3 regions of the Streptomyces sp. NPDC088730 genome follow, and region 2 is predicted to be linked to each of the others. Evidence: predicted binding sites of a transcription regulator. Region 2 holds the regulator's gene; each other region holds the start of a gene.
What was found. The regulator HrcA, encoded in region 2, represses chaperone genes, less so after heat shock. The targets are predictions, from matches to a motif close to TTNGCACTCNGNNNNNCNGAGTGCNAA.
Positions count from the first base shown of each region.

Region 1: a site for HrcA is predicted at 2,856-2,882, ahead of groL (chaperonin GroEL). Genes of this name have one in related genera too.
Region 3: a site for HrcA is predicted at 4,261-4,287, ahead of groES (co-chaperone GroES). Genes of this name have one in related genera too.

Region 1 covers NZ_JBIVLK010000012.1:48,694-54,284, reverse strand. Annotated here, with positions in the region: gene ACIP89_RS28685 (glucosyl-3-phosphoglycerate synthase) at 1-186, opposite strand, end outside; SAM riboswitch class I at 339-465, shown strand; gene thrC (threonine synthase) at 483-1,778, shown strand; gene ACIP89_RS28675 (MoaD/ThiS family protein) at 1,810-2,088, shown strand; gene ACIP89_RS28670 (cold-shock protein) at 2,522-2,728, shown strand; gene groL (chaperonin GroEL) at 3,044-4,669, shown strand; gene ACIP89_RS28660 (alpha/beta hydrolase family protein) at 4,784-5,591, opposite strand, start outside.
Region 2 covers NZ_JBIVLK010000001.1:547,180-552,770, reverse strand. Annotated here, with positions in the region: gene ACIP89_RS02345 (16S rRNA (uracil(1498)-N(3))-methyltransferase) at 34-780, opposite strand; gene ACIP89_RS02340 (nitronate monooxygenase) at 777-1,850, opposite strand; gene dnaJ (molecular chaperone DnaJ) at 1,965-3,101, opposite strand; gene hrcA (heat-inducible transcriptional repressor HrcA) at 3,102-4,118, opposite strand; gene ACIP89_RS02325 (MBL fold metallo-hydrolase) at 4,305-5,027, shown strand; gene ACIP89_RS02320 (DUF3097 domain-containing protein) at 5,053-5,591, shown strand, end outside.
Region 3 covers NZ_JBIVLK010000002.1:860,022-865,612, reverse strand. Annotated here, with positions in the region: gene ACIP89_RS10810 (carbohydrate ABC transporter permease) at 1-864, shown strand, start outside; gene ACIP89_RS10805 (hydroxyacid dehydrogenase) at 889-1,917, shown strand; gene groL (chaperonin GroEL) at 2,121-3,743, opposite strand; gene groES (co-chaperone GroES) at 3,847-4,155, opposite strand; gene ACIP89_RS10790 (hypothetical protein) at 4,308-4,697, opposite strand; gene ACIP89_RS10785 (polysaccharide deacetylase family protein) at 4,694-5,591, opposite strand, start outside.

The DNA.
Region 1 (5,591 bases), on a different contig from region 2:
CATGAGCTCGCGCCGGATGGTCCGGACGATGTCTCCGACCGTCGCGGCCTCGTTGAGCGCGGGCAGCACGACACTCACGCTCCCCCGGCGCGGGTCGCCGCTCCTGGCGGCCAGGAGCTGCTCCAGCGGGCGGTCGGCGCACGACCAGGAACGCCTGGTCAGCCAGCGTTCGACCTCTTCCAGCACGGTCGATACTCCCTGCATGTGATCCATCTCGCGGTTCGGACGACTATCTCAACAGTCCGGTGCTTCGGTTACAGTCTGAACAACGCAGATGGCCATGGCATGCCGGGGTCCATCCGCCGACAAACGCCTGGATCGATGGTCCAGTGCCATAGCGCTCATCCAGAGGGACAGAGGGAACGGCCCGTTGAAGTCCCGGCAACCATCCCGCCGACCGCGAGGTCAGGTGGGGACGGTGCCAATTCCGTCTTGTGGCGAAATGCGTCACGAGGAAGATGAGGAGAAAGGGCCTCGCCATCATGGCTGTTCAGACTGTTGCAGCATCCACCGAAACTTACGTCGACCTCGGTCCCGCCGCGGCACTTTCCTGCCGCGAGTGCGGAGAACGGTTCGCGCTCGGTCCCCTCTTCGCCTGTGCGACCTGTTTCGGGCCGCTCGAAGTGGCGTACGACCTGCCGACCGGCTCCCCGGACGAGCTGAGGAAGCGCATCGAGGCCGGACCCGACAACATCTGGCGCTACGCGCCGCTGCTGCCGGTCCCCGCCGACGTCGCGGACAAGCCCAACATCAACCCCGGCTTCACCAAGCTGGTCAAGGCCGACAACCTCGCCCGTGAGCTGGGCGTCACCGGCGGCCTGTACGTCAAGGACGACTCCGGCAACCCGACGCACTCCTTCAAGGACCGCGTCGTCGCGATCGCCGTCGAGGCCGCCCGCGCCTTCGGTTTCACCACGCTCTCCTGCTCCTCCACCGGCAACCTCGCCGGAGCCGTGGGCGCCGCCGCCGCCCGCGCCGGTCTGCGCTCCTGCGTGTTCATCCCGCACGACCTGGAGCAGGGCAAGGTCGTCATGGCCGCGGTGTACGGCGGTGAGCTGGTCGGTATCGAGGGCAACTACGACGACGTCAACCGGTTCTGCTCGGAGCTCATCGGAGACCCGCTCGGGGAGGGCTGGGGCTTCGTCAACGTCAACCTCCGCCCCTACTACGGCGAGGGCTCCAAGACGCTCGCGTACGAGATCTGCGAGCAGCTCGGCTGGCGGCTGCCCGACCAGATCGTCATCCCGATCGCGTCCGGCTCGCAGCTGACGAAGATCGACAAGGGCCTCCAGGAGCTGATCAAGCTCGGGCTGGTCGAGGACAAGCCGTACAAGATCTTCGGCGCCCAGGCCGAGGGCTGCTCGCCGGTCTCCGCCGCCTTCAAGGCCGGTCACGACGTGGTCCGCCCGCAGAAGCCGAACACGATCGCCAAGTCCCTCGCCATCGGCAACCCGGCCGACGGCCCCTACGTCCTGGACATCGCCCGCCGTACGGGTGGCGCGGTGGACGACGTGAACGACGAGCAGGTCGTCGACGCGATCAAGCTCCTGGCGCGCACCGAGGGCATCTTCGCCGAGACCGCGGGCGGTGTGACGGTCGGCGTGACGAAGAAGCTGATCGAGGCCGGCCTGCTCGACCCGACGCTCACCACCGTCGTCCTGAACACCGGTGACGGCCTCAAGACGCTGGACGCGGTGGCCGCCACCTCGCAGGCGACGGCGACGATCCGGCCGAGCCTGGACGCCTTCCGCGCCGCCGGCCTCGGCACCGCCAGCTGACCCACCCGAGACTCCAGGAAGGGCACCCACCATGAGCGTCAAGGTCCGTATCCCCACCATCCTCCGCACCTACACGGGCGGCCAGGCCGAGGTCCCGGCAGAGGGCGCGACGCTCTCCCAGGTCATCGAGTCCCTGGAGAAGGACCACCCGGGCATCGCCGCCCGCGTCCTGGACGACCAGGGCAAGCTCCGCCGCTTCGTGAACGTGTACGTCAACGACGACGACGTGCGCTTCGAGGGCGGCCTGGAAGCGGTCACCCCGGACGGCGCGGGGGTCTCGATCATCCCGGCCGTCGCCGGCGGCTGCTGAGCCCCGGGACCCGAGCGGTCCCACTGCGCCGAGTCACCTGGATTGCCCTCTCCGCGACGGAAGCGGAGGGGGCAATTCTGCATGGTTGAACGCGGTAGAGTGTGGGAAGTCCCCTTCGCTGCCCGTGCCCCCCGCATATGAGAATGCGCCTGGCCACGACAAGATGCAGCCAAAGTACCTGAGCCTCTTGTGCCATAAGTCGCCTTTGCCTGGCCCGACTTGCCCTGGAATCTCATGAATTCCTCATATTCGGGTGATCGGCGCTGCCCAGAATTCTCGTCCGATTGACCTGTTGCAGAGGGCAGTTGGGCAGATACATTCGGCCGCGGTCGACGCGTTCCGGCGCACGCACCCTCTCCTGTCGGAGGGTGAGTTCTGACCCGGGCCCGCGAAGTGCGGTCCTGTGCAAGGGCCAGTAATAGGGGAGTTAGGCATGGCTCAGGGCACCGTCAAGTGGTTCAACGCGGAGAAGGGGTACGGCTTCATCGCGGTCGACGGTGGTGCGGATGTTTTCGTCCACTACAGCGCGATCCAGATGGACGGATACCGCACCCTCGAAGAGGGTCAGCGAGTTGAATTCGAAATCTCGCAGGGCCAGAAGGGGCCGCAGGCGGACATGGTCAAGCTCGCTGTCGGCTGAGCTCGGCGCGGTCGGCCAACGACACTACTCACGCACGGAGGGCCCGTACCCCTGGGGTACGGGCCCTCCGTGCGTCCTGGCCCCGTTCGCTCCCGCTGTCCGGTTGTCCACACTCCGGAGGGCGACGCTTGCACTCTCGGGGGTCGAGTGCTAATCATTGGGCTTAGCACTCTCCGGGTGAGAGTGACAGAAACTTGGACCGGGCCGGTGAGGCCCGCAGGTCTGCCGGGGCAAGGAACCGGCAGGCGGCAGGCCGTCCGTCGCGGGCGCCACTCGGTCCGGAGAATCCACCCCTGTCCGGGAGGACCACTTCATATGGCCAAGATCATCGCGTTCGACGAGGAGGCCCGGCGCGGTCTTGAGCGCGGCATGAACCAGCTCGCCGACGCCGTCAAGGTCACCCTCGGCCCCAAGGGCCGCAACGTCGTCCTTGAGAAGAAGTGGGGCGCCCCCACGATCACCAACGATGGTGTTTCCATCGCCAAGGAGATCGAGCTGGAGGACCCGTACGAGAAGATCGGTGCGGAGCTGGTCAAGGAGGTCGCCAAGAAGACGGACGACGTCGCCGGCGACGGTACGACCACCGCCACCGTTCTCGCTCAGGCGCTCGTCCGCGAGGGTCTGCGCAACGTGGCCGCGGGTGCCAACCCGATGGCTCTCAAGCGGGGCATCGAGAAGGCCGTCGAGGCCGTCTCCGCCGCCCTCCTGGAGCAGGCCAAGGACGTGGAGACGAAGGAGCAGATCGCTTCGACCGCCTCCATCTCCGCCGCTGACACCCAGATCGGCGAGCTCATCGCCGAGGCCATGGACAAGGTCGGCAAGGAAGGCGTCATCACCGTCGAGGAGTCCCAGACCTTCGGGCTGGAGCTTGAGCTCACCGAGGGTATGCGCTTCGACAAGGGCTACATCTCGGCGTACTTCGCCACGGACATGGAGCGCATGGAGTCGTCCCTGGACGACCCGTACATCCTGATCGTGAACTCGAAGATCAGCAACGTGAAGGACCTCCTTCCGCTGCTGGAGAAGGTCATGCAGTCCGGCAAGCCGCTGCTGATCATCGCCGAGGACGTCGAGGGCGAGGCCCTGTCGACCCTGGTCGTCAACAAGATCCGTGGCACCTTCAAGTCCGTCGCCGTCAAGGCTCCGGGCTTCGGCGACCGCCGTAAGGCCATGCTCGGTGACATCGCCATCCTCACCGGTGGCACCGTCATCTCCGAGGAGGTCGGCCTCAAGCTGGAGAACGCCGGTCTCGACCTGCTCGGCCGCGCCCGCAAGGTCGTCATCACCAAGGACGAGACGACGATCGTCGACGGCTCCGGTGACAGCGACCAGGTCCAGGGCCGCGTCAACCAGATCCGCGCCGAGATCGAGAACTCCGACTCGGACTACGACCGCGAGAAGCTCCAGGAGCGCCTCGCGAAGCTGGCCGGCGGCGTGGCCGTCATCAAGGCCGGTGCCGCCACCGAGGTCGAGCTCAAGGAGCGCAAGCACCGCATCGAGGACGCGGTGCGCAACGCCAAGGCCGCCGTCGAGGAGGGCATCGTCGCCGGTGGTGGCGTGGCTCTGCTCCAGGCCTCGGCCGTCTTCGAGAAGCTGGAGCTCTCGGGTGACGAGGCGACCGGCGCCAACGCCGTCAAGCTGGCGCTGGAGGCCCCGCTCAAGCAGATCGCCGTCAACGGTGGTCTTGAGGGTGGAGTCGTCGTCGAGAAGGTGCGCAACCTGCCGATCGGTCACGGCCTCAACGCCGCGTCCGGCGAGTACGTCGACATGATCGCCGAGGGCATCATCGACCCGGCGAAGGTCACGCGCTCCGCTCTGCAGAACGCCGCGTCCATCGCCGCGCTCTTCCTCACCACCGAGGCCGTCATCGCCGACAAGCCGGAGAAGGCCGCTGCCGCGGGCGCTCCGGGCGGCATGCCGGGCGGTGACATGGACTTCTGATCCTCACGGATCGGTAGTTCCGGCACGCACCACAGCACCACAGCACCACAACGCCGGCCCCCGGGGAGCGATCCCCGGGGGCCGGCGTCGTCCGTTGCGCCCCTTGGACGGGCCCTACGGCGTGAACACCATCTCCGGGAAGCGGCCGGAGGGGCCGTGCAGCAGGCAGTCGTCGTGCCCGCGCAGCCACCGCCCGAAGAACGACGCCGCGTACGCGCGGCTCGCGGCCGCCGCCCGGTCCGGCCGTACCGTCCCGACCGCCTCGGCCAGTCCGCCGTCCGGCTCCGCGCCCTGCCGGGCCAGCTGCGGGAGCAGCAACTCGGCGTCGGTGTAGGAGGCGTGGCGCGAGCCGGTCAGGGTGACGTCCGCCCGCCAGCCCCGGGTGTTCCTCCAGAACGCCGCCCAGGACGGCTGCTGCCGGTAGTCGCCCGAGCCCTCACCGGCCGTCCCCATCAGGAGCAGCGGCCGGTCCAGCCCGTCCGTGGCCACCGTGCTCAGCCGGCTGCCGTCCGGCAGCGCGCCGCCCACGTAGTCCATCTGCCCGTCCATGTTGACGCCCGCCCGGATCCGCCGGTCGTCGTGCATGGTCTGGGCCGCGGTGAAGCCGCCCGCGGAGTGGCCGAACATGCCGGTCCGGCGCAGATCGAGTACGTCTCCGAAGCGCGTCCGGTTCAGTTCCGGGAGCCGGTCGAGCACGAACCGGGTGTCGGCCACCCGGACCGCCATGACCTTGCGCAGCAGGGTGCTGATCGCGTCCGGATCGCTGGGCGGTGCCCCGTCGAAGATCCGCATGGTGGCGAGGCGCCCGCCGGGGAACTCCACCTCGGTCGCCTCGTAGCTGTGGTCGATGGTGACGACGGCGTACCCGTGGCTCGCCAGATCGTCCACCAGGGCGGTGTTCCAGGTGCGCGGGTCGCCCAGC
Region 2 (5,591 bases):
AGAACCGGCCAAGGTTCGGGGAAACGGCCCGATTCATGACCAGCGGCCGGTGCGGCCCAGCAGCAGGGCCGTCGCCGCCGTGCCCGCCGTGGACGTCCGCAGGACGGTCGGCCCGAGCCGGCAGGTCCGGGCCCCGGCGGCGGCGAACGCGGCCAGCTCCTCGGGCGAGACGCCGCCCTCCGGGCCGACGACCAGCACGATGTCACCCGCCTCGGGCAGCTCCACGGTGGCCAGCGGTTCGCCGGGGTACCCGCGGTCCTCGTGCAGCACGGCCGCGAAGTCGGCGGTGGCCAGAAACGCGGCGACCTGCTTGGTCGTCATCGCGTCCGCCACCTCGGGGAACCGCACCCGGCGCGACTGCTTGCCGGCCTCGCGGGCGGTGCCGCGCCATTTCGCCAGCGCCTTGAGACCCCGGTCGCCCTTCCACTGGGTGATGCAGCGCCCGGCCTGCCAGGGGACGATCGCGTCGACGCCGGTCTCCGTCATCGTCTCGACGGCGAGCTCGCCCCGGTCGCCCTTGGGCAGGGCCTGGACGACGGTGATGCGGAGGCCGGGGCGGGGTTCCTCGCGGACCGGCTCCAGACCGCCGAGCACCAGCCGGTCCTTGCCCTCGGCGGCGGACACCACGCCCTGTGCCCAGCGGCCCCGGCCGTCCGTCAGGACGACCTCCTCCCCGGCGTGCAGGCGCCGGACCGAGACGGCGTGCCGCCCCTCCGGGCCGTCCAGGACGAACCCGGGCCCCGCGGGCATCTCCTCGACGACGAAGACGGGTGCCGTCACTGCGTGCTCCTTGTGCTCACTGCCGCCCGTGCGGCGTCCAGTTCCTCGACGAGCAGGGCGACGAGCCGGCCGGCCGTCAGCTCGCGTGCCATCCGGTGCCCCTGGCCGGCCCACAGCGCCATGCCCTGCGCGTCCCCGGCCCTGGCCGCCGCCTTGCGCAGCGGCGCGGTCAGCTGGTGGATCTGCGGGTAGGCGGCCGGGGCGTACGGCCCGTGCTCGCGGACGAAGCGGTTGACCAGGCCGCGGGCCGGGCGCCCGGAGAAGGCCCGGGTCAGGGTGGTGCGGACGAACAGCGGGTTGGTCAGGGCCTGCTTGTGCAGCAGGTGGGCGCCGGACTCCGGGCAGATCAGGAAGGCGGTGCCGAGCTGCGCGGCATCGGCCCCGGCCGCGAGCACCGCCGCGATCTGGGAGCCGCGCATCAGCCCGCCGGCGGCGATGACCGGGATCTGCACGGTCTCGCGGACCTGGGCCACCAGGCTGAGCAGCCCGGTGCCGATCCCGTCGGCCTGCGGGTCGTCGCGGTGGGTGGACTGGTGGCCGCCCGCCTCGACGCCCTGGGCGCAGACCGCGTCGGCGCCGGCCCACTGGGCGGCCTGGGCCTCCTCGGGCGTGGTGACCGTCACGACGGTGTACGTGCCCACGGCGGCGAACGCGTCGAGGGTGTCCCGGGTCGGGCAGCCGAAGGTGAAGGAGACGACCGGGACCGGGTCCTCCAGCAGGATGGCGAGCTTGGCCTCGTAGCCGTCGTCCCCGTCGGATTCGGTCTCGCCGAGCGGGGTCTCGTACCAGGTGGCCTCGCCCGCGAGCTGATCCCGGTAGACCTCGACGGCGCTCGGGTCGGCGAGGTTGGGCTGCGGCATGAAGAGGTTGACGCCGAAGGGCTGGCCGGTCAGTCCGCGGACCTGCTTGACGTCGTTGTACATGCCGTCCGCCGTCTTGTACCCGGCGGCCAGGAAGCCGAGCCCGCCGGCCTCGGCCACGGCTCCGACGAGCTGCGGGCAGGAGACGCCGCCCGCCATCGGGGCCTGCACGATCGGATACCGGCAGAGATCGGTCAACGCGGATGGCATGACGGCATCGTGTCATGCCCGTCCTGTCCCGTGATGCGCACCCCGTGGCCACGTTTTGTCCGCAATGCCGTACGGGCCCGGAAATCCGGGCCCGTACGGTGGTGACGCGTGGGATCAGCGGCCGTTGAACGCGTCCTTCAGACGGGAGAACAGCCCCTGCTGGCCGGGCTGGAACTGGCCGGTGGGCCGCTCCTCGCCGCGCAGTTTCGCCAGCTCCCGCAGGAGGCGTTCCTGCTCGGGGTCCATCTTCGTCGGGGTCATCACCTCGACGTGCACGATCAGGTCGCCGCGACCGCCGCCCCGCAGGTGCGTGATGCCGCGCCCGTGCAGCGGGACGGACTGGCCGGACTGGGTGCCCGGCCTGATGTCGACCTCCTCCAGCCCGTCGAGCGTCTCCAGCGGCACCTTGGTGCCGATGGCAGCCGCCGTCATGGGGATGGTGACCGTGCAGTGCAGATCGTCGCCGCGCCGCTGGAACACCGCGTGCGGCAGCTCGTGGATCTCGACGTAGAGGTCACCGGCCGGGCCGCCGCCGGGGCCGACCTCGCCCTCGCCGGCGAGCTGGATGCGGGTGCCGTTGTCGACACCCGCGGGGATCTTCACGGTGAGGGTGCGCCGCGAGCGGATGCGGCCGTCGCCTGCGCACTCCGGGCAGGGCGTCGGCACGACGGTGCCGAAGCCCTGGCACTGCGGGCAGGGCCGCGAGGTCATGACCTGGCCGAGGAACGACCGGGTGACCTGGGAGACCTCGCCCCGGCCGCGGCACATGTCGCAGGTCTGGGCCGAGGTGCCGGGCGCCGCGCCCTCTCCGCTACAGGTCGTACAGACGACGGCCGTGTCGACCTGGATGTCCTTGGTCGTGCCGAAGGCCGCCTCCGAGAGGTCGATCTCCAGCCGGATCATGGCGTCCTGGCCGCGCCGGGTGCGCGAACGGGGTCCGCGCTGCGAGGCGGTGCCGAAGAACGCGTCCATGATGTCGGAGAAGTTGCCGAAGCCGCCCTGTCCGAATCCGCCCGCGCCACCTCCGCCCGAGGCGGAGAGCGGGTCGCCGCCGAGGTCGTACACCTGTTTCTTCTGTGCGTCCGAGAGGACCTCGTAAGCGGCGTTGATCTCCTTGAACCGCTCCTGGGTCTTCGGATCGGGGTTCACATCCGGGTGCAGCTCGCGTGCGAGCCGCCGGAAGGCCTTCTTGATCTCGTCCTGCGAAGCGTCGCGGCGCACGCCGAGTACGGCGTAGTAGTCCGTGGCCACTTACGACTCCGCCAGGATCTGTCCGACGTAACGTGCCACTGCGCGTACCGCTCCCATCGTTCCGGGGTAGTCCATGCGGGTCGGTCCGACCACGCCGAGTTTGGCGACTGCCTCGTCGCCCGAACCGTAGCCGACCGCGACGACGGACGTGGAGTTGAGTCCCTCGTGGGCGTTCTCGTGCCCGATTCGTACGGTCATGCCCGAGTCCTTGGCCTCGCCGAGCAGCTTCAGCAGGACGACCTGCTCCTCCAATGCCTCCAGCACCGGCCGGATCATCACGGGGAAGTCGTGCCCGAAGCGGGTGAGGTTGGAGGTGCCGCCGATCATCAGCCGCTCCTCCGTCTCCTCGACGAGGGTTTCGAGCAGGATCGAGAGCACGGTGGACACGGTCGCCCGGTCCTCGCTCTCGAAGGATTCCGGCAGGTCCTGCACCAGCTGCGGGACGTCCGCGAAACGGCGCCCCACCACCCGGCTGTTGAGCCGGGCCCGCAGATCGGCGAGAGAGGTCTCACCGAACGGTGTCTGGCAGTCGACCAGCCGCTGTTCGACCCGGCCGGTGTCCGTGATCAGCACGAGCATCAGCCGGGCGGGAGCCAGGAGCAGCAGTTCCACGTGCCGCACCGTCGAGCGGGTCAGCGAGGGGTACTGCACGACGGCGACCTGCCGGGTCAGCTGCGCGAGCAGCCGTACGGTACGTCCCACGACATCGTCGAGGTCGACCGCGCCGTCGAGGAAATTCTGAATGGCCCGGCGCTCCGGCGACGACAGGGGCTTGACGCCCGCGAGCCGGTCGACGAAGAGCCGGTAGCCCTTGTCCGTCGGGATGCGTCCCGCGCTGGTGTGGGGCTGGGCGATGAAGCCCTCGTCCTCCAGCACCGCCATGTCGTTGCGGACGGTGGCCGGGGAGACCCCCAGCTTGTGCCGTTCCGTGAGCGCCTTGGAGCCGACGGGCTCCTCGGTGCCGACATAGTCCTGGACGATGGCGCGCAGCACTTCGAGTCTGCGTTCGCTGAGCATCGCGCACACCTCCAGCTGTCTACCTCGGTCGATCTCGGGTCGTTCCCGGGACTCCTCCTGGCACTCTGTCCATTCGAGTGCCAGCAATCTCCCCGGTCAGTGTACGGCGACGGGGTGGGCCCCTAGCAAGGGCGACCGGCCACGCTACCGCGAGACCGCGCAGGTCGTTGCCGATAGCGTCGCCGTATGGACGTCGCTTGGGAAGAGTTCGGCTGGGAGCGGTTGGGTGACGGAACGGGCCGGCGGCGGCTGCCGGGCTGGGACGCGACGGCCGCGCTGGTGGCCGGAGCGGACGGGGTACTGCTCTGCGACACCGGCTCGACGCTCCGGGAGGGCGCGGAACTGCGTGACCAGATCGACCGGCTGACCGGCCGGAGCGTGACACATGTCGCACTGAGCCATCCGCATTTCGACCACGTGCTGGGCACGGCCGCCTTCCCCGGGGCGCGGGTGTACGGGGCCGCCGGACTGGCGGAGCTGCTGCGGGCGGAGGCGGCGGAGCTGCACCGCTCGGCCGTCACGCACGGGGTGCCGGAGCGGGAGGCGGCGGAGGCGGCGGAGGCGCTGGTGGTCCCGCACCACGAGGTGCGCGGGGAGCTGACGCTCGACCTGGGCGGCGGCCGCCGGGTGCTGCTGGCCGAGGTGGGTCCTGCGCACAGCGGGCACGATCTGGCGGTGCTGGTGCCCGGCTCGCGCCCGGTCGTCCTCTGCGGCGACCTGGTCGAGGAGTCCGGCGAGCCGCAGGCCGGTCCGGACGCGGTGGTCTCCCGCTGGCCGGCCGCGCTGGACCGGCTGCTGGCGCTGGGCGGCGAGGACGCGCTGTACGTGCCGGGTCACGGAGCGGTGGTGGACGCCGCGTTCGTCCGGTCACAGCGCGACGCCCTGGCGCGCCGCTACGGCGTGTCGTGAGGCCGTCGCGTCCTATCGTCGTGCGATGCGCAGCTATCAGCCGGACCTGACCCCGCCGTGGAAGAAGTCCGCCCCCGCCCCCGAGGTGCCCGCAGAGCCGGATCTGGTCGTGGAGGAGGCCGTCACCGGTTTCTGCGGTGCGGTGATCCGTTGCGAGAAGACGGCCGAGGGGCCGACGGTGACCCTGGAGGACCGGTTCGGCAAGCACCGGGTCTTCCCGATGACGCCGCGCGGCTTCCTGCTGGAGGGCCGGGTGGTGACACTGGTGCGGCCGTCGCCCGGCGGCCCGGTCCGGCCCGCCCGTACGGCCTCCGGCTCGGTGGCGGTCCCCGGGGCGCGGGCGCGGGTGGCGCGGGCCGGGCGGATCTACGTGGAGGGGCGGCACGACGCGGAGCTGGTCGAGCGGGTCTGGGGCGACGACCTCCGGATCGAGGGCGTGGTCGTCGAGTACCTGGAGGGCATCGACGACCTCCCGGCGATCGTGCGCGAGTTCTCCCCCGGACCGGACGCGCGCCTGGGCGTGCTGGTCGACCACCTGGTGCCGGGTTCCAAGGAGTCCCGCAT
Region 3 (5,591 bases), on a different contig from region 2:
GCGCCCGTCGGTACGGGAGGGGCCCGGTCCAGCCGCTGGCTGTCGAAGACCGCGGTCAACGGCGTGCTGGTGATCGCCGCCGTCTACACGCTGTTCCCGCTGATCTGGCTGGTCACCGCGGCCACCAAGGACGCCGGAAACCTGCTGGGCGGTGACGTCTTCTCCTTCGAGGGCTTCAACCTCGGCGGCAACCTCTCCGCCCTGTCCACGTACCAGGACGGCGTCTACTTCCGCTGGTACGGCAACTCCCTGCTGTACGCGGGCATCGGAGCGCTCGGCTGCTCGCTGGTCAGCGTCGCCGCGGGGTACGCCTTCGACAAGTACCGCTTCCGGGGCAAGGAGAAGCTGTTCGCGCTCGTCCTGCTCGGGGTGCTGCTGCCCTCCACCGCGCTGTCCCTGCCGCTCTACCTGCTGGCCGTGAAGACGGGGACCGTCAACACCTACTGGGCGGTCCTGATCCCGTCCCTGGTGAACCCGTTCGGTGTGTACCTCTCCCGGATCTTCAGCGCCGGTTACATACCGGACGAGGTCCTGGAGGCCGCCCGGATCGACGGGGCGGGCGAGATGCGCACGTTCTGGTCGGTGGGTCTGCGCATGGTCATGCCGGGGTTCGTGACCGTCTTCCTCTTCCAGTTCACCGCGATCTGGAACAACTTCTTCCTCCCCCTGGTCATGCTCTCGGACAAGAAGCTCTACCCGCTGAGCCTGGGCCTCTACAACTGGCACAGCACCGCCAACGCCGATCCCACCTTCTATCCGATGGTCGTCACCGGATCCCTCCTCGCCGTCGCTCCGCTGATCATCGCCTTCATCACCCTGCAACGTCACTGGAAGGCCGGTCTCACCGCCGGCAGCGTCAAGTGACATCCGAGGAGCCCGAGTTCCACCATGCACCACACCACTGACAACCGGCCCGCCGCGCTCCTGGCGATGGGACCGGGGATCGCCGAACGGCTGCTCACCCCCGCTCAGCGGGACCGGCTGACCGGCCTCGTCCGCACCGATCCGGATCTCGTCGCCCACCGGCTGGCCGACCCCTCCCCGCGGGTCGCCGCCGCGCTGGCCGAGGCCGAGGTCCTGCTCACCGGCTGGGGCGCGCCCCCGCTCACCGAGGCGGTCCTGGCGGCCGCGCCCCGGCTGCGGGCGGTCGTCCACGCCGCGGGCAGCGTCAAGCACCACATCACGGACGCGTGCTGGGACCGGGGCATCCAGGTCACCTCCGTGGCCGGCGCGAACGCCCGGCCGGTGGCCGAGTACACGCTGGCCGCGATCCTCTTCGCGGGCAAGAACGTGCTCGGCAGCGCCCGCCGCTACCGGGAGCTGCGCGCCGCGCACGACTGGCGCGAGGAGCTCGACGGCTGGGGCAACCACGGCCGCACGGTCGGCATCGTCGGCGCGTCCCGTACCGGGCGCCGTGTCATCGAGCTGCTGCGGCCGTTCGACTTCGAGGTCCTGGTGTACGACCCGTACCTGGAGCCCGCCGCGGCCGCCCGGCTCGGTGCGGAGCCGGTCGCCCTCGACGAGCTCTGTGCCCGCAGCGGGATCGTCTCCGTCCACGCGCCGGAGCTGCCGGCCACCCGTCGGCTGATCGGCGCCGCGCAACTGGCGGCCATGCCGGACGGCTCCACGCTGATCAACACCGCACGCGGTTCGCTGATCGACGAACCGGCCCTGGTCACGGAGCTGGTACGGGGCCGGCTGCACGCCGTCCTGGACGTGACGGACCCCGACCTGCCGCCGGAGTCCTCACCGCTCTACGACCTGCCGAACGTGCTGCTGACCCCGCACATCGCGGGCTCGCTCGGCAACGAGCTGCACCGGATGGCGGACCAGGCCCTGGACGAGCTGCAACGCTTCGCGAACGGCCGCCCGTTCGCGGACCCGGTCCACGGGGACGCGCTCCCGCGCTCGGCGTAGCAGACCAAGCCCCTCCGGCGGTTGAGGCCCGCCCGGCCAGTTCAAGCCTCGCCGGCGTTTGAGGAGCGGGGGTCCGGGGGCAGCGCCCCCGGGGCTCCGCCCCGGACCCAGCGCCTCAAACGCCGGCGAGGCCGGTTCGCACGCGAAAGGCCCGGCACCCTCGCGGGGTGCCGGGCCTCACCGCTTGCGCGGAGAGCTACGCGCTAGTGGGAGTGACCGTGGCCGTGACCGGCCTCGGCCTCTTCCTCGGCCGGCTTCTCGACGACCAGGGTCTCGGTCGTGAGCAGCAGCGACGCGATGGACGCGGCGTTCTCCAGGGCGGAGCGGGTGACCTTGACCGGGTCGATGACGCCGGCCTTGACCAGGTCGCCGTACTCGCCGGTCGCGGCGTTGAAGCCCTGGCCCTTGTCGAGCTCGGAGACCTTCGAGGTGATGACGTAGCCCTCAAGGCCGGCGTTCTCCGCGATCCAGCGGAGCGGCTCGACGGCGGCGCGGCGCACGACCGCGACACCGGTGGCCTCGTCGCCGGTCTTGCCGAGGTTGTCCTCAAGGACCTTGACGGCGTGGACCAGAGCGGAGCCACCACCGGAGACGATGCCCTCCTCGACCGCGGCGCGGGTCGCGGAGATGGCGTCCTCCAGACGGTGCTTCTTCTCCTTGAGCTCCACCTCGGTGGCCGCACCGACGCGGATCACGCAGACCCCGCCGGCCAGCTTCGCCAGGCGCTCCTGGAGCTTCTCGCGGTCCCAGTCGGAGTCCGTGGACTCGATCTCGGCCTTGATCTGGTTGACGCGGCCGGTGACCTCGTCGGACTTGCCGCCACCGTCGACGATGGTGGTGTCGTCCTTGGAGACGGTCACGCGGCGGGCGGTGCCCAGCACGTCCAGACCGGCCTGGTCGAGCTTGAGGCCGACCTCCTCGGCGATGACGGTCGCACCGGTGAGGGTGGCGATGTCACCGAGCATGGCCTTGCGGCGGTCACCGAAGCCGGGGGCCTTCACCGCGACGGCGTTGAAGGTGCCGCGGATCTTGTTGACGACCAGGGTCGACAGGGCCTCGCCCTCGACGTCCTCGGCGATGATCAGCAGCGGCTTCGAGGCACCGGCCTGGATGACCTTCTCCAGGAGCGGCAGCAGCTCCTGGATCGAGCCGATCTTGCCCTGGTGGATCAGGATGTACGGGTCGTCGAGGACGGCCTCCATACGCTCCTGGTCGGTCACCATGTACGGGGACAGGTAGCCCTTGTCGAAGGCCATGCCCTCGGTGAACTCAAGGTCCAGTCCGAAGGTGTTGGACTCCTCGACGGTGATGACACCGTCCTTGCCGACCTTGTCCATCGCGTCCGCGATGAGGTCGCCGACCTGGCTGTCCTGCGCGGAGAGCGCGGCCACCGCGGCGATGTCGGACTTGTCGTCGATCGGGCGGGCCGTCGCGAGGAGCTCCTCGGACACGGCCTTGACCGCGGCGTCGATGCCCTTCTTCAGGGCGGCCGGGGACGCACCCGCGGCGACGTTGCGCAGGCCCTCGCGGACGAGCGCCTGGGCGAGCACGGTGGCGGTGGTCGTACCGTCACCCGCTACGTCGTTGGTCTTGGTCGCCACCTCCTTCACCAGCTGGGCACCGAGGTTCTCGTACGGGTCGTCGAGCTCGACCTCGCGCGCGATGGTGACACCGTCGTTGGTGATGGTGGGCGCACCGAACTTCTTGTCGATGACGACGTTGCGGCCCTTGGGGCCGATCGTCACCTTCACCGTGTCGGCAAGCTTGTTGACGCCGCGCTCAAGGGCGCGACGGGCGTCCTCGTCGAACTTCAGGATCTTCGCCATGGAGCTGAACTGTCCTCTCAAAACAAGAACTGCGCCCCTCGCCGCCCGGCTAGTTATGTCGCAGGGGGCCAGGGGCGCAGAACAGAAGCAAACGTTGGGTGAATTACTTCTCGATGATCGCGAGCACGTCGCGAGCCGAGAGGACGAGGTACTCCTCGCCGTTGTACTTCACCTCGGTGCCGCCGTACTTGCTGTACAGCACGACATCGCCGGTCTTGACGTCGAGCGGAAGGCGCTCGCCGTTCTCGAAGCGGCCCGGGCCCACGGCCAGGACGACGCCCTCCTGGGGCTTCTCCTTGGCGGTGTCGGGAATGACCAGGCCGGAGGCCGTGGTCTGCTCGGCGTCGAGCGGCTGGACCACAATGCGGTCCTCAAGCGGCTTGATCGCAACCTTGGTGCTGGCGGTCGACACGATCCGGTCTCCCCCTTCGGAGATCTCACGGGGTTAACAGTCTTTGGGTGGCGACCAGGTGGGCCCGTCGTCGCGGGTGCCGGACCTGCCGGTCGCACAGTACTGCTGGCACTCTCCAGTGGGGAGTGCCAGCACTGAGACTATGACCGCGGTTAGCACTCGGTCAAGCGGAGTGCCAATTCACGCCCCTCGTGGCGCCCGCGCCGGACGGCTCGACGCTCCGGACCGGCCGGAACCGTGCCTTCCTCCAGGACAACGCCCCGTCCACCCGCACCGTTCCGGACGTCTCCGCCGGGCGGCCCGGCCTCCCCCGGCCGGGGCGAACGCCCGCAGGAGACGGCGACCAGTGCCTCTGGCGCCCCGTGGTCACCCCGCACCCCCGCGGCGCGCGAGCCCGGCGGCACGGCCGGCGGGTTCACCCGCTGCGCGGCCTTGCGGCCGAGCCGTTCGATCGGGTCCACCGACTGCGCGCAGCCGGTTGTGGCGGTCAGGAGCGCACCGGCGGCCAGCAGTCCGGCCAGCAGCCGGTGCGCCCTTCTCATACGTAGTCCTCCAGCCGGGCCACGGCGTATCCCTTGTCCGTGATGACCTTCATGACGGCCCGGATCATGTCGGGCATGGAGCCCTTCCAGTCCTTCTCGCCCCGGAAGTGCGTGAGGATGATGTCTCCGGGGTGCAGGTCCTGGTCCTCCTCCCGCCACTCCATGTGGTCGGGGAACGCCTCCTCCGACCACAGGGGCACGGCGGTGATGCCGCAGGACTTGGCGATCCGCAGGGTGTCGCCGTTGTAGTTGCCGTACGGCGGCCGGAAGAGCCGCGGGCGCTCGCCGTACTGCTCCTGGAGGATGTCCTGCTGGTCGCAGATCTCCTGCTTCTGCTCGTCGTAGGAGAGACCGGGCAGATAGCGGTGGTTGAGCGTGTGGTTGTTGATGGTGACGCCCCGGGCCTGCGCGTCCTTGAAGTACCCGTAGTCGTCGCGCACCAGGTAGTCGCTGAGGAAGGCGCTGTACGGGATGTTCAGGTCCGACATCATCCGCAGCAGCTCGGGGTCCTTGTCGTCCCCGTCGTCCATCGTCAGGAAGACGATCTTCTTGTCGGTCGGGACCGTGGTGAAGACCGGCGGCAGCGAGTCGTCACCGCCCTCGACCTCGAAGCCCTTGCGGGTGGTGATGTGCGGCTTCACCGGGGGCGGGACCGGCGCCGCCAGCGGGGTGCTCGCCAGGCCCCACTTCTTGGCGGCGACCGCGCGGGCGGCCTGGGCGAGCCGCGCCTTCTCGGCCTGCGCGGCGCGGGTGCCGGCCGCTCCCGCGTTCCCGGCCTGGCCGCCCGGCTGCCCGGCGAGGGCCTTGGCGCCCTGTCCCGCTCCCGCGTCGGTACGGCTGTCGGTCCCGGCCGCGCAGCCGGAGCCGACCGCGGCGACCAGAAGCGCGGCCAGG